One region of the Nocardiopsis sp. NPDC006139 genome, then DNA from elsewhere that is predicted to be linked to it. Evidence: predicted binding sites of a transcription regulator. Region 1 holds the regulator's gene; the other holds the start of a gene.

Region 1 (7,834 bases):
AGGGTTCTACCCCTCATATACGCCAGGGGGGCGACCTCGATGGTGCCGGCGGCCATCAGCTTGGGGATGGAGTCCGGGTCGAGCATGTCGTGCAGGGCGTCGTAGAGCGGCCGCAGGTAGGGGTCGATCTTGTCGTAGAGGGTGCCGGGCAGGAAGCCCAGGCGCTCGCCGGCCTCGACCGCGGGGCGGGTGAGGATGATCCGGTTGACCTCTTTGTCCTGTAGCGCCTTGACCGCCTTGGCCATGGCCAGGTACGTCTTGCCGGTACCCGCCGGGCCGATCCCGAAGACGACCGTGTGCCGGTCGATGGTGTCGACGTAGCGCTTCTGGTTGACCGTCTTGGGGCGGATGGTCTTGCCGCGGTTGGACAGGATGTTGGTGGTGAGGACGTCCGCCGGGCGCTCGGTCCCCGGCGAGCGCAGCATGTGGACCATGCGCTCGATGGTGTCCGGGGTGACGTGGGTGCCGCTCTTGGCCAGCTCGATGAGCTCTTCGATCAGGCGGACGACGACGGCGGTCTCCTCCGGGGAGCCGCTGATGGTGAACTCGTTGCCGCGGACGTGGATGTCGCTCTCGAAGGCCCGCTCCAAGGCTCTGAGGAGCTCGTCCCCCGAGCCGAGCAGGTTGATCATCGTGTGCTCGTCGGGCACCACGACCTTGACCTGGGCGTCCCGTCGCGGATGCGTGTGCGTTGTCTCGGCCATGGTGTGGCCTTGCGGCCGCTGTCCCTGCCCTTCGGGGTCGGGCGTCCCGACGGCGGGTGGGGCGCCTCATGTGACGGTCCGGGCCGCTTGCGCTGCGGCGCCGGCGGGGCCCCGGGCCGGGGGTCGGCGAACCCCCTCAGCCTCCTCAGGCCCACGGCCACGAGTCTAGCAAGGCACCCCGCACCCGCTCGATCGGTTATTCGCGGGTCACCCCGGGGGCCAGTTGAGGCCGCGCCCGCCCAGGAGGTGCCCGTGGAGGTGGAAGACGGTCTGCCCCGCGCCGCTGCCGGTGTTGAACACCAGCCGGTAGCCGCTCTCGGCGACGCCCTCGTCCTCGGCGACCGCGCGGGCCTCCCTCACGATCGCGTCCAGCAGCCCGGTGTCGGCCTCGGCCGCGGCCCCGGCGTCGGCGTAGTGCTCGCGCGGAATGACCAGGACGTGGGTGGGCGCCTGGGGGTTGATGTCGCGGAACGCGATGGTCCGCTCCCCCTCCCGGACGATCTCGGCGGGCACCTCCCCCCGCACGATCTTGCAGAACAGGCAGTCGGCCTGTGTGGTCATCGGCAACCTCCGTCGCATCGGGTCGGCACCATGATGCCGCAGGCCGGGCCCGGGGGCCGCACGCGTCCGTTCCACCCGGAAAGGGACGGTTCCCACCGCGGTCCGCCGGAAGCGCGATAGGCTTCCCTCCCGTGCGCGTCGGCGGCTCGAGCACCGTCCATCTCGGCCACGCTCGGGCGTGTTCGGGTTGAATCGCGCTCCTACCTGGAAAAGAAGAGGTATGCCCTTTCGTAAACCCCGCGACAAGGGTGTGCGTCGAACTGATGTGACGACAGAAACCATGGTGGCCGGAGCCACCACGGCGCCCCTGGCCGTGGAGTGGGACGCGGACCATGCCGTGACGGAGCTCTACCGGGAGCACTACCGTCCGCTCGTCCGTCTCGCCGCCCTGCTGGTCCGGGACCACGCGACGGCCGAAGAGGTCGTGCAGGACTCGTTCGTGGCCATGCACGGCGCGTGGCGGCGCCTGCGCGACCCCAACAAGGCCCTGTCCTATCTCCGCCAGGCGGTGGTGAACAAGGCCCGGTCCGTGCTGCGTCACCGTGCGGTCGTGGAGAAGCACGCTCCCAAGGCCCTGCCCGACGCCCCCAGCGCCGAACACGGCGCACTGAACCTGCTGGAGCGCGAGGCCGTGATCCGTGCCCTGCGCAAACTTCCCACCCGTCAGCGAGAGGCCATCGTGCTCCGGTACTACGGCGACCTGTCCGAGGCTCAGATCGCGGACGCCATGGGGATCAGCCGGGGTGCGGTGAAGAGCCACACATCCCGTGGCATCTCCGCGCTCCGCTCTGTTCTGGAGCAGACGACATGAGCAGCCCTACAGATCCCGCGAACGACGACTTCGAGGCCCTACTGCGGCAGGCGCTGAAGGCGGAGGCCGACACCGTCGCGCACTCGCCCGAGGCCCTGAACCTCATCCGCGAGCGGACCGCCGCCCGCCGCGGCGGCGCCTGGTTCGGGCTCCCGTGGCTGCGCCCGGCGCTGGCCGTGGCCGGTGCCGTGCTCATCGCAGCCTCGGTGGCCATGTCCACGCCCCAGGTGCGCGAGCAGGTGCTGGAGATGGTGCCCGCGGGCGCCGACAGGTTCGGCACCCCGCCGGAGCAGGACGGCGGCGGGGTGGCCGCGCCCACCCTGGAGGAGGAGGCCCCCGCGCCGGAGCCGCAGACCTCCGCGCCGGAGCCCTCCCCCGAGCCCTCGACCGAGCCGAGCGCGCCCGCCGAGGGCGGGGAGGACGGCGACGGCCCCACCGCGACCTCGACCTGCCCGTCGGTCCCCCCGACCGCGTCGGCCGACGACAAGGAGGAGGACGCGGACGGGCAGAAGGACGAGGAGTGCGCCCCCTCCGAGGAGCCCTCCCCCGGCAGCGGCACCGGTGAGCCGGGTGGCGGCACCGGCGGTGAGGAGCCCGGCGGCACCGGCGGTGGTTCCGGCGGCGACACCGGTGGCGGCACCGGCGGTACCGGCGGCGGCTCCACCGGCACCGAGGGGACCGAGCAGCAGTCCTCGTCGGGTGCCTCCGCCACGGAGTAGCGCGTGGACGTGGAGAAGGGGGCCTCCCGGGTCTGATCCCGGGAGGCCCCCTTCTTCTGTTCTTCTGTGTGCGGCCGGCTCGGCGGCGGCCGGGTCCCGCGGGCTACCAGCGCCCGGTGCGGGCCTGGAGCACGGAGAGCGCGGCCACCCCCGCCGTGGAGGTGCGCAGGACGGTGGGGCCCAGCAGGGCGCGCACGGCGCCCGCGGCGTCGAAGGCGTCCAGTTCGGCGTCGGAGAAGCCGCCCTCGGGGCCCACCACCAGGACCACGCCCGCCCCGTCGCCGTCGGCGGGGACCGGCACCTGCGACAGCCGCAGGCCGGCGTCCTCGTGCAGGACCACGCCCAGGTCGGCGGCGGCCAGCAGCTCGGCGACGGCGGTCCGGTCGGCGGGCTCGGCCACCTCGGGCAGCCGGGCCCGGCGGGCCTGTTTGGCGGCCTCGCGGGCGGTGGCCCGCCACTTGGCCAGTGACTTGGCGGCCCGGTCGCCCTTCCAGCGGGTGATGCTGCGCTCGGCCGACCAGGGGACGATCGCGTCGACCCCGGCCTCGGTCATCGTCTCCACGGCGGTCTCGCCGCGGTCGCCCTTGGCCAGGGCCTGCACCACGGTCAGCCGCGGGCGCGGAGCGGGTTCCCGGATCCGCTCCAGGACCCGGCAGACGATGTGGTCCCTGCCGGTGTCGACGACCGTGCAGCGCAGCCGCAGTCCCAGCCCGTCGGACAGGTCGACGGCCTCACCGGCCCGCAGGCGCCGCACCGCGGCGGCGTGGTGCCCTTCCGGGCCGGTGAGGGTGACGGTGTCGGCCGCCAGCTCGGCCGTGTCGGCGAGGAAGACCGGCGGCGTCACTTGGCGCCGAAGGCGTCGCGGAGCTTGGCGAACAGGCCGCCGTGGCCGGGGCTGAACCGGCCCGGGGCGCGGTCCTCGCCGCGCAGCTCGGCGAGCTTGCGCAGCAGCCCCTCCTGCTCCTCGTCGAGCTTGCCCGGGGTCTCCACGTCGACGCGGATGCGCAGGTCGCCCCGGCCGCCGCCGTCGAGGTGGGTGACGCCCTTGTTGGGCAGGGTGATGACGTGGCCGGAGTTGGTGCCCGGGCGCAGGTCGATGTTCTCGGTGCCGTCGAGGGTCTCGAAGGCGAAGGAGGCGCCCAGCGCGGCCGCCGTCATGGGGACGGTGACCGTGCAGTGCAGGTCGTCGCCGCGCCGCTCGAAGGTGGGGTGCGGCCGCTGGACGATCTCCAGGATGATGTCGCCGCGCGGGCCGCCGTTGGGGCCGACCTCTCCCTCGCCGGCGAGCTGGATGCGGGTGCCGTCGTCGACGCCCGCGGGGATCTTGACGGTGCGGGTGACCTTCTCGCGCACCCGGCCCTCGCCCGCGCAGTCGGGGCAGGGGTCGGGGATGACCGAGCCCTGGCCGCCGCACTGGGGGCAGGGGCGGGAGGTCATGACCTGCCCGAGGAAGGAGCGGGTGACCTGGGAGACCTCGCCCTGGCCGTGGCACATGTCACAGGTGGTGCGGTGGGTGCCGGCGGCCGTCCCCTCGCCCTGGCAGGTGGCGCACAGGATGGCGGTGGGGAAGGTGATCTCCTTGGTGACGCCGAACGCGGTCTCGGCCAGGTCCAGCTCGACGCGGATCTTGATGCTGCGCCCGCGCCGGACGCGCTCGCGGGGGCCGCGTCCGCCCGCCTGGCCGCCGCCGAAGAAGGCGTTCATGATGTCGTCGAACGGGAACCCGGCGGCGCCGCCGAAGCCGCCCGCGCCGCCCCCGCCCGGGGCGAAGGGGTCCTGGCCCATGTCGAACATCCGGCGCTTGTTCTCGTCGGAGAGGACCTCGTAGGCCTGGGTCACCTCCTTGAAGCGCTCCTGGGTGGCGGGGTCCGGGTTGATGTCCGGGTGCAGCTCGCGCGCGAGCCTGCGGTACGCCTTCTTGATCTCGTCCTTGGAAGCGTCGCGACGCACACCGAGGACCTGGTAATAGTCTCTGGCCACTGAGTTACTGTCCTGCCAAAATCTGTCCGACATACCGAGCAACGGCGCGTACCGCCCCCATCGTCCCGGGGTAGTCCATCCGGGTGGGTCCCACGACACCGATCTTGGCGAGCGACTGGTTTCCCACACCGTAGTCGGCCGACACGACCGAGGTGGACCGCAGCCCCTCGTGGAAGTTCTCCGCGCCGATGCGCACCGTGAGCATCGACGGGTCCTTCGCCTCACCCAGCAAACGGATGAGGACCATGTTCTCTTCCAACGCCTCCAGGACGTCCCTCAGGCTGGCGGCGAAATCGACGGCCGCGAGGTTGGCCGTGCCCGCGAGGACCAGCTTCTCCTCGTGGCGTTCGACCAGGCTCTCCAGCAGTACGGACAGGACGGACGCCGCCATGGCGCGGTTCTCCTCGGGTACCTGCTGTGGCAGGTCCTCGACCGCGCCGGGGACCTCCGCGAGGTGCAGGCCGGCGGTGGCCCGGATGAGCATGCCGCGCAGGTCGGCGACCGCGTCGGCGTCGACCTCCCCCAGGCCGTCGATGACGCGCTGCTCGACCCGGCCGGTGTCGGTGATGACCACCAGCATGAGCCGCTGGCCCGCGAGGGGCACCAGCTCGACGTGCTGGACGGAGGAGCGGGTCAGCGACGGGTACTGGACGATCGCCACCTGGCGGGTGAGCTGCGCGAGCAGCCGGACCGTGCGGGCGACGATCTCGTCGAGGTCGACGGCGCCGTTGAGGAACGACTCGATGGCGCGGCGCTCCGCGGCCGAGAGGGGCTTGACCGAGGACAGGCGGTCGACGAAGAGCCGGTACCCCTTGTCCGTGGGCACGCGCCCGGCACTGGTGTGGGGCTGGGTGATGTACCCGTCCTCCTCCAGCGCGACCATGTCGTTGCGGATGGTGGCCGGGGAGACCCCGAGCCGATGGCGGTCGGCGAGGGCCTTGGACCCCACCGGTTCGTTGGTGCTGACGAAGTCCTCGACGACGGCACGCAGGACCGCGAGCTTGCGCTCATCCAGCAACTCGCCACCTCCTGGCACTCGATGGTCCTCAGTGCTAATTCTATGCCCGGACGCAAACCCCGGCCGCTCCGCGGGCGGGGGCGGCGCCGGCGCGGCGCCTTCCCCGCCGGCGGGGGGCGCCGTCTGTAGACTGCACCACCGTGGCTACCAAGGGAACCGGCCGGTACGGCCGCGATGTGCTGGCCTCGGCGCGCAACCGCCCTGAGCGGAGGGTCCGCGAGGTCCCGCTCGACCGCGACCTCGTGGTGGAGGACGCCGGGGAGGCGTTCTGCGGCGCGGTGGTCGGCTGGGACAAGGCGACCGTGACCCTGGAGGACCGGCACGGGCGGCGCCGGGTGTTCGCACTGGAACCGGCCGCCTTCCTGGTGGACGGCGAGCCGGTGACCCTGGTGCGGCCGTCCGCTGCTCCGCGGGGGCCGCTGCGCAGCGCCTCCGGTTCGGTCGCCGTCCAGGGCCTGAGGGCGCGCACGGCCCGGGAGGGCCGGATCTACGTCGAGGGCGCCCACGACGCGGAGCTGGTCGAGAAGGTGTGGGGGCACGACCTGCGCGTGGAGGGGGTGGCCGTCGAGTTCCTGGAGGGGGTCGACGACCTGCCCGCGATCGTGGCGGAGTTCACCCCCGGCCCGGGGCGGCGCCTGGGGGTCCTGGTGGACCACCTGGTGCCGGGGTCGAAGGAGTCGCGGATCGCCGAGCGGGTGCGGGGCGGGGACGTCCTGGTGGCGGGCCACCCCTACGTCGACGTGTGGCAGGCCGTGCGGCCGGCCGCGCTGGGCATCCGCGCCTGGCCCGAGGTGCCCAGGGGGGTCCCCTGGAAGGAGGGGGTCCTGGAGGCGCTGGGCTGGCGGATGAGCACGGGTGAGGCGTGGCGCCGGATCCTGGGTTCGGTGCGAACCTATGCTGACCTGGAACCGGCCCTGTCGGGTCGGGTGGAGGAACTCATCGATTTCGTCACCGGCCCGCACGGACCGTGACCCCCCTTGCGCCTAGGATTCAGACCGGACACGAGGCCGGTTTCTGCCTCCGGTCGTCGGTACGGCCCGGTAGACACGAGATAGCGCCCCTCACCAGCGGAGCCGAGGAAGAGCATGAGCGAGACCCCGACGAATCCCCCGTCCCCGGAGGACCCGAACCAGGGCCCGCCCTCCGGCGAGCAGCCGCAGGCGCCGTCCCCCTACTCCCCGGAGTACGGTGAGCAGCGGGGGCACGAGCAGTACGGCGCACAGCAGCCGTCCGGCGGGTACCCCGCCCACGGCCCCTCGGGCGCGCAGCCGGGGTACGGGCAGTACGGGCAGCCCTCGGGCGGACAGCCCGGCCACGGGCAGTACGGCGGACAGCCGCAGCCGCAGTACGAACAGCCCCAGGCGCAGCCCCCGCAGGCACAGCAGCCGCAGTACGGACAGGGCCAGCCCGGCTTCGCCCCGGCGCCCGGCGCCCCGCACTACGGCCCGCCGCAGCCCCAGGCCCAGCCGCCCTACGGGGACCAGGGCCCGTACGGCGGGGCCCCGCAGCAGCCGCAGCCCCAGGGACAGCCGCAGTACGGTGTACCGCAGGGGCAGCCGCAGTACGGGCAGCCGCAACCCGGGGCCGGTGCCTCCGGCGCCCCGGCCCAGAGCGGCGACAACGACGTCCTGATGGCGATGCTCGCCCACCTGTCCGGCTTCATCATCGCCTGCCTGGGCTGGATCCCCCCGCTGGCGATCTACTTCGCCAGGCGGAACACCTCGCCGTACGTGCGCCACCACGCCTCCGAGGCGGCGAACTTCCAGATCACGCTGCTCATCCCGTACATCTTCGCCGGGGTGGTCTTCATCGGTCTGGGTATCTTCTTCCCGAACCTGTCGTGGATCGGTTCCCTGCTGATCGCCCTGATCTGGATCGTTTCGATCGTGTTCGGCGTCCTAGGAGCCAACGGAGCCAACAAGGGGGCGTGGTACCGCTACCCGTTCAGCATCCGTCTGCTCAAGTGACCGACCGCACCCGCGAACGCACCCGTCCCTAAGGAACCCGAGATGTCCTACCCCAACACGCCACCGCCGGAAGA
Region 2 (7,834 bases), on a different contig from region 1:
CGCAGACGGTCGGCGATCACCGGGCCGGAACGGTCGGGGTACACCCCCGCCGCCGCCCGGTTGGACGCCGTCACCACGGCCACGCGCCGCGCGGGGGCGTCACTCACCGCGCCTCCAGTGGCCCTTCTTGCCGCCGGTCTTCTCCTCCACCCGGACCCGGGTGACCTCGGCCTCGGGATCGACGGCCTTGACCATGTCCACCAGGCCCAGGGCCGCGGTCATGACGCTGGTCAGCGCCTCCATCTCCACCCCGGTGCGGTCCGCGGTGCGCACCGTCGCCCGGATGTCCACGCCCTCGTCGACGACGGTCAGCTCCACGTCCACGCCGTGCACGGCGATGGGGTGGCACAGCGGGACCAGGTCGGGGGTGCGCTTGGCGCCCTGGATCCCGGCGATCCGCGCCACCGCAAGGGCGTCGCCCTTGGGCACCCCGCCGCCGCGCAGCGCGGCGACGGCCTCGGCGCTGAGCAGTACGCGGCCGGTGGCGGTGGCGGTGCGGGCGCTCACGTCCTTGGCGGAGACGTCGACCATGCGCGCCGCCCCCGACGCGTCCAGGTGGGTGAGTCCGCCGGGACTCCCGTCCGACCGTGGGGTGTCGCTCATGGTCCGTCGGTCCTTCCGTGTCCGTGGCCCTCCGGGCCCGTCGGGCCCTCCATGAAGGTACGGCACACGGGCACCGGGCGTCCCCCGGACCCCGGCGGGGTCAGACCGGTTCGGGCAGGACCAGGGCCTCCACCGCCGCCCCCGACGGCAGCTCCGTGACGTCCTCGGGCACGACGATCAGCGCGTTGGTGGTGGTGAGCGCCGTCAGCTGGTGCGACTCCTGCCGGGTCAGCGGCACCACCGCGGCCTCCCGCCCCGGGGCGGCGGGCTCCAGCACGCCGCGCAGGTAGGAGCGGCGCCCGGGCGGCGAGGCGACCGGCGCGGCCAGCCGGGCGCGGACGCCCTCCAGCGGGGCCGGCGGCAGGCCGCGCAGGCGGCGCAGCACCGGCAGGACCAGCACTTGGAAGGAGACGAACGCGCTCACCGGGTTGCCCGGCAGGGTGATGATCGGGGTGCGGTCCGGGCCGATGACGCCGAACCCCTGGGGCTTGCCCGGCTGCATCGCCACCTGGGCGAACTCGACGGTGCCCTGGGCGCTGAGCACCTCCTTGACCACGTCGTAGGCGCCCATGCTCACCCCACCGGTGGTGATGAGCAGGTCGGCGCGGACCAGGAGGCCCTCCAGGGTGTCCAGGACCTTGGCCGGGTCGTCGCCGACGAACCCGTGGCGGTGCACCTCGCAGCCCGCGTCACGGGCGGCGGCCGCCACCATGAAGCTGTTGGACTCCCAGATCTGGCCGGGGCCCAGCGGGCGGCCGGGCTCCACCAGCTCCTCGCCGGTGGAGAGCACCACCACGCGCGGGCGGGGGAAGACCGGGACGGTGCGTCGGCCCACGGCGGCCAGCACGCCCATCTCCCCGGCGCCGATGCGCGCGCCGGGCTCCAGGACCACCGTTCCGGCCTCGATGTCGCCGCCCGCCCGGCGGATCGCGTTGCCCTCCCGGACCGGCCGGGAGAAGGCGGCCCGGGCGGTGCCGCCGTCGGTCCACTCCACCGGGACGACCGCGTCGGCGCCGACCGGCAGGGGCGCGCCGGTCATGATGCGGGCGCACATGCCGGGGCGGATGGCCGCCGGGGACGGGTCGCCCGCGGGGATGTCGGCGACCACCGGGAGCAGGACCGGGGCCTGGGGCGAGGCGTCCGCCAGGTCGGCGGCCTGCACGGCGTAGCCGTCCATGGAGGAGTTGTCGAAGCCGGGCAGGGAGACCGGGGAGGCGACCGTCCCGGCCAGGACGGTGCCGTGCGCCTGGAAGAGGTCGACCTCGACCGGCCGGGGGTCGTCCACCACGGCCAGGATGTCGGCGATGTGCTGTTCGACGCTCTTCACGGGGGCTCCTCCGATTCGCGGCCAGGGTGCGGGCGCCCGGGGGCGCCCACGCCCATTGTGGCCGGGCACGGGCCGGCCGGCGGTCACCCGCCCCCGGTCCGTGCGTCACGCCCGCCGCACCGCCGGGGGATCACTCCCCGGAGCCGCTCCCCCGCCCGTCCGCCGGGGCGTGCCGGTCGACGAACTCGCGCAGCCACGGCAGCAGCTCGTCGGCCAGGTCCGGGCGGCGGCAGGCGAAGTCCACGACGGTGCGGATGTAGTCGGCCTTGTTGCCGGTGTCGTAGCGGTGGCCGCGGAACAGGACGCCGTGGACCACCCCGCCGTCCTCGGGCTTGCGGCGGGCCAGCTCGCGCAGGGCGTCGGTGAGCTGGATCTCGCCGCCCCGGCCGGGCGGGGTCTCGTGCAGCACCGGGAAGACCGCCGGGTCGCAGATGTAGCGGCCGATGATCGCCCAGCGGCTGGGCGCCTGCTCAGGGGCGGGCTTCTCCACCAGGTCGGTCACCACGACGACGTCGTCCTCGTCGGTGGCCTCGATGCCCGCGCAGCCGTAGAGGGAGACCTGCTCGGGCTCGACCTCCATGAGCGCGACCACGCTGCCGCCGTGCTTGGCGCGGACCTCGATCATGCGGCGCAGCAGCTCGGCGGACTCGATGAGGTCGTCGCCGAGCAGGACCGCGAACGGGTTGTCGCCCACGTGCGCCTCCGCGCACAGCACCGCGTGCCCCAGGCCGCGCGGCTCCCCCTGGCGGACGTAGTGGACCTGCGCCAGGTTGCTGGGCTCGCGGACCGAGCGCAGCCGCTCGGCGTCGCCCTTGGACTCCAGCGCCTCCTCCAGCTCGTAGGCCCGGTCGAAGTGGTCCTCGATGGAGCGCTTGTTGCGGCCCGTGATCATGAGGACGTCGTTCAGGTCGGCGGCGACCGCCTCCTCCAGGACGTACTGGATCGCGGGCTTGTCCACGATCGGGAGCATCTCCTTGGGGGTGGCCTTGGTGGCCGGGAGGAAGCGGGTCCCCAGACCGGCCGCGGGTACGACCGCCTTGGTCACGGGGGCGGGATCGGGGTTTGGCAGGTCGCTGGGATTCATGTCGGCACTCTAGGGCAGTCTCCGGCCGCCCACGATGCACCCCGGTGTTCCGGGTGTCGAGAAGTTCCGGTTGTTTCGGGTCCGGGTAGGGCGAAAGCCACCCGCCGTTCACCGGCGGCGCGCTGACAGACTGGCCGCATGGACGAGACGACACGGTCGGAGAAGCGGCGCATGCGGCGGGAGGTCCTGGCGGCGCGCCGGGCGATGGACCCCGGGGAGCGCGAACGCGCCGGCTCGGCCGTGCGCGACACCCTCACCGCGCTGCCGTGGCTGGCCATGAGCGGGACCGTGGCCTGCTACTACTCGGTGGGCACCGAGCCGGACACCCGCAGGCTCGTCACGGCGCTGTGGAAGCGGGGCACGTACGTGCTGCTGCCGGTCTTCCTGCCCGACGGGAACCTGGACTGGGCGGCCTACGACGGCCCCCAGAGCCTGGAGCCCGCCGGGCACGGGCTGCTGGAGCCCACCGGGCGCCGCTACGGGACCGGGGCCCTGGCCACCGCGGACGCCGTGGTGTGCCCGGCGCTGGCCGTGGACCGCTCCGGCGGGCGGCTGGGCCGGGGCGCCGGGTGCTACGACCGGGCGCTGTCGCTGCGCGGGCCGAACTGCCCGGCGATCGCCGTGGTGTACGAGGGCGAGTTCGTGGACGCGGTGCCCCGCGAGGAGCACGACCTCCGGGTGGACGCGGTGGTGACCCCCGGCGGCCTGCACGTGTTCGGGTCCGGCGTGTGGCCGGACCGCCGGTAGCCCCCGCCGGGCGGCGGGATTAAGCGGGCGCCGGAGGGCGTTGACAGGGAGGATCGCGCTCCGGTCGGCGACGACGCCCGCGACCGGTGTCCCCACTGTCACGTCCCCGGTCGTCGAGCGCGTACTATTTAGCAGTCAACGGGCGAGAGTGCCAGCAAGGAGGACCCGAACAGTGCCTACGTACCAGTACGCGTGCACCGAGTGCGGCGCCCAGATGGAGGTCGTGCAGAGCTTCAGTGACGACGCCCTGACCGTCTGCCCCGAGTGCGAGGGCCGACTGCGCAAGGTCTACTCGGCCGTGGGCATCGTCTTCAAGGGCTCCGGCTTCTACCGCACCGACAGCGGCAAGACCTCCAACAGCTCTTCCCTGACCGGCTCCAGCGCCACCACCGCCCCCGCCTCCGGCAAGGCCGAGTCCACGGGTTCGGAGTCCTCCTCGTCGTCCTCCTCCGCCAAGAGCGAGAGCACGAGCGGCAGCACCGCCACCGCGACCACCGCCGCGACCGGCGGCTGAGGCCGCCGGCCGTTGACCGAACTCCTCCGCGCCGCCGAGTGACTCGGCGGCGCGCGGTGCGTCCGGCCCCCGATCACCTCTGAACCGCCTTCGGCCGTGACCGCTCCGGCCTCCCCCGACCGTCCCTGAACCACCTTCGGCCGGGCCCCAGAGCCGCACCGGCCGGAGACGCCGCGGTTCACACCGGCCGATGGCCGGCAACCCCTCAGGCTCCACTCCGGTCGACTGTTCCGAAGGCCCCTGCGGCCCCGCACCGGCCGGAATCGCCGGGCCCCCACCGGGACCGCCGCGGGCCGTTCCGGAGGCCGCTCCGGCCCCGTGCCGGCCGAGATCGCTCGGGGGCCCTGCCGGGACCGGTCCGGCCTTCTCCGACCGCCTCTGAGACGCACAGGACAGAGAAGTGACGGGGGCCCGGACGAGGCGGAAAAGGGCCTGTGGACAACCCGTCCGGGCGGGTCCGGCGGACTTATTTTGGGGGCATGACCGAGCCCCCTCGTCCTCCCTACCGGCACCGCGGCGCGCTCACCCGCTTCGTGGACCGGCACCGGCGGACCCTCGCCGCCCTGCTGACCGCCGCAGCGCTGACCGCCGCCGTCCTGGCGGTACGCCCGCCGCCGCCCGCCACCGTCGAGGTCCTGGTCGCCGCCCGGGACCTGGACGCCTCCGGGCCGCTGGCCGCCGGCGACCTCGCGCCCACCTCCCTGCCCACGGCCCTCGCCCCGCGGGGCGCCCTGGAGCCGGGCACCGCGACCGCGGGCCGCTCTCTCAACGCCCCCGTCCGCCGCGGGGAGGTCGTCACCGACGCCCGGCTGGCCGACCCACCCGCCCTGCCCTACGGCGACGGCCTGGTCGCCGTGCCCGTGCGGGTCGCCGACCCCGGGGCGGTGGCGCTGCTCTCCCCCGGCGACCGGGTGGACGTGCTGGCGGCGCGGGGCCGCGACGAGTTCGCCCCCGCCCGCGCCGGACCGGCCGCGGAAGTGGTCGAGGGCCGCCCGGTGCTGGCCGTGCCGTCCGAGAGCGACCACGGCGGCGAGGGCGGTGCACTGATCCTCATCGCGGCCAGCCCGCAGGAGGCCAGGGAACTGGCCGGGCACGCCGTCGACTCCCGGCTGTCCATCACCATCCGCGGCTGACCGCTGACCTTGCGTCCATCACCATCCGCAGTTGACCACTGACCTTTTGTGGTGAAAGCTGGCCGGGCGCCCCGCCCGCCTCGTCCCGTGCCCCCGGCGCGTGCGGCCACGGACCCCCGGCGGGGGCGCGTTCCGCACAGCAAACGAGACACGTAGGGCTTTTGCCATGGATGGATTCAAGAAGTTCCTGCTCCAGGGGAACCTGGTGCAGCTCGCGGTGGCGGTCGTGATCGGCACGGTCTTCGCCAACCTGGTCACCGCGTTCACGGAAGGGTTCATCACCCCGCTGATCGGCATCTTCGGCGGGATCCCCACCTTCAGCGACCTCTACTTCGAGATCAACGGCAGCCGCTTCCTGTACGGCGCGTTCATCGACGCGGCGATCTCGTTCCTGCTCACCGCGTCGATCGTCTACTTCTTCGTGGTGCTGCCGGTAGCCAAGCTGATGGAGCGCTACGTCAAGGCGGAGGAGGCCACCACCCGCGAGTGCCCCCACTGCTTCACCGAGATCAACAAGAAGGCCGAGCGCTGCCCGGCCTGCACCAGCCAGGTCGTCCCGGAGACCGCCGTCTGACACGCCGCGGGGGCGGCCAGGTCGGGCCGCCCCCGGTCCGTCCCCGCGTCCCCGCCCGGGGCGGGTACGCGGAGCGCGACTCAGCGGGTGTACTCCCAGTGCCAGGGCTCGAACGGACTCGACTTGGCCCAGGCCGGATGGATCCAGCCGTGGTCGGCGCCGTTGGTCTCCATCCAGTTCCATCTCTCCGAGCGGAAGTTCTGGATGCCGCACCCCAGGTCGATGGCCTGCCCCAGCCCGTGGTTGCTGGTGCCCGGGACCGCGGCGAAGCCGGGGGGCTGCTCGGCGTAGACGCGGTGCTGGTTGGGCAGGTCGCGGTAGGCGCTGTTGATGCACATGTTCTCGCCGAAGCGCTCGATGTACTTCACGTTGAGTTCGAGGAAGTCCACGGCGGCGTCGGCGCGCAGGAACTTGCCGTCGTAGAGCTCGCACAGGGCCTCCGACGGCAGCAGGCCGTTGGGGTAGCCGCTGGCCAGCTCGGCCTTGCTCGGGTCGCAGTTGGCGGCGGCCATGTAGGAGTCGGGGTCGATGCCGCGCGCCTCCAGTTCGTCGGTGAGCGCCTGCGTACTCTCCTCCGACCGCGTGCGCAGCCGCTCCACCTCGGCCCCCAGCGCCGCCTGCTCCAGCTGGGTGGTGGTCTGCAGCTCCTGGGCCTGCCCGGCCAGCTCCACCTGCTCGTCGCGCAGGTCGGTGGCGTCCTGGATGAGCACCTCGTTGTTCTCCGAGAGCTTGGCCGCGTACGACTGGGTCTGCAGGTCCTCGTCGAGGTCCCCGGCGACCAGGACGCCCAGAGGCCCGGCGCTGGGCTGCTGGTACAGGGTGCTGGCCAGCTGCGCCAGCGGCTCGCGCATCTCGCCCAGCTCCAGCTCGGTCTGCTGCAGCTCGTGGATGGTCTCCACGAGTTCGCCCTGGGCCTCCTCCAGCGCCTCCTGCCGCTCCGTGTACTCGGCGGTGGCGTCTTCCAGTTCCTCAGCGGCGGCCTCGGCCTGCTCGCGCAGCTCCTCCAGGCTGGCTGCGGCCGGCGCGACCGCCACCGGCGGCGGCGGGACCACCATCAGACCGGTGACCAGCAACAGGGTGAGGGCCCGGGCGAGCCCGGCGTGCCAGCCGCGGCGGGAGACCGCGGACGGCGCACCATCCGCCGGTTCCGATACGCGGGGTCCCCGCCGCGCCGAATCAGAGGTGAACGGCACGAATGCTCCTCCGGCTGCTTCTAATCCTCGAACGCCTACCCGTGGCCGCAACGCAACGTACTACATGTCCACTTGCGGTCACGCGAGAACGGTCGGCCGAGTCGCGCGTAATCCGGGAGGGCACAACACCCCGTTCTGCGCGCACCGTTCGGCCGCCGATGTCGTCGCTGGTCATTGCGGTGCCGTAGGTCACACGAACCGCCCGCACCACGCCGCGCGGGGACGGAACGGGACCAAACCAGACAGCCCTCGTGAACAACATCACACCGCCACCAGGACAACCAATCGTAGGTCAGAGTACTCCGCCATGCACGCAGAGTCCCCCACTCGGAGGGCCGTGACACTCTTCGACACCCCGAGTACGCCCATCCTGGGTTAGGCTTGGCCCGGTGGCGGGGCAACGCATACCTGCGTCGGCCGCCCACCGACCCATGGCTCCATAGCTCAGGGGATAGAGCACCGCTCTCCTAAAGCGGGTGTCGCAGGTTCGAATCCTGCTGGGGCCGCATGGTGTGACCTGCGAGGGCATCGCAGAGTCAGCACGGGAGGAGCCCCGTGGGTCGCGATTCCGGTCGCGACCCACGGGGCTCCCGTCTCTACACGTCATCCGGCAGTACCGACCCCATCCGGTCGTTGGCGCCTCGGGCGAGCGCGCCGGA

Evidence for each region. Region 1 encodes HrcA, which represses chaperone genes, less so after heat shock. Its sites were predicted from a motif close to TTGGCACTCTCNNNNNGAGAGTGCCAA; they were not measured.
Region 2: a site for HrcA is predicted at 3,890-3,916, ahead of ABZ249_RS17375 (FmdB family zinc ribbon protein). Genes of this name have one in related genera too.

Annotation. Positions count from the first base shown of each region.
Region 1 covers NZ_JBEXTT010000006.1:89,905-97,738, reverse strand. The annotation lists gene ABZ249_RS09755 (PhoH family protein) at 1-704, opposite strand, end outside; gene ABZ249_RS09750 (histidine triad nucleotide-binding protein) at 912-1,265, opposite strand; gene ABZ249_RS09745 (SigE family RNA polymerase sigma factor) at 1,546-2,076, shown strand; gene ABZ249_RS09740 (hypothetical protein) at 2,073-2,795, shown strand; gene ABZ249_RS09735 (16S rRNA (uracil(1498)-N(3))-methyltransferase) at 2,899-3,639, opposite strand; gene dnaJ (molecular chaperone DnaJ) at 3,636-4,775, opposite strand; gene hrcA (heat-inducible transcriptional repressor HrcA) at 4,780-5,793, opposite strand; gene ABZ249_RS09720 (DUF3097 domain-containing protein) at 5,934-6,764, shown strand; gene ABZ249_RS09715 (DUF4870 domain-containing protein) at 7,431-7,760, shown strand; gene ABZ249_RS09710 (DUF4870 domain-containing protein) at 7,803-7,834, shown strand, end outside.
Region 2 covers NZ_JBEXTT010000012.1:15,323-23,156, forward strand. The annotation lists gene ABZ249_RS17350 (MogA/MoaB family molybdenum cofactor biosynthesis protein) at 1-107, opposite strand, end outside; gene moaC (cyclic pyranopterin monophosphate synthase MoaC) at 100-603, opposite strand; gene glp (gephyrin-like molybdotransferase Glp) at 704-1,930, opposite strand; gene galU (UTP--glucose-1-phosphate uridylyltransferase GalU) at 2,061-3,014, opposite strand; gene ABZ249_RS17370 (5-formyltetrahydrofolate cyclo-ligase) at 3,153-3,761, shown strand; gene ABZ249_RS17375 (FmdB family zinc ribbon protein) at 3,934-4,275, shown strand; gene ABZ249_RS17380 (Flp pilus assembly protein CpaB) at 4,755-5,408, shown strand; gene mscL (large conductance mechanosensitive channel protein MscL) at 5,575-5,982, shown strand; gene ABZ249_RS17390 (D-alanyl-D-alanine carboxypeptidase family protein) at 6,063-7,175, opposite strand; tRNA gene ABZ249_RS17395 (tRNA-Arg) at 7,609-7,681, shown strand.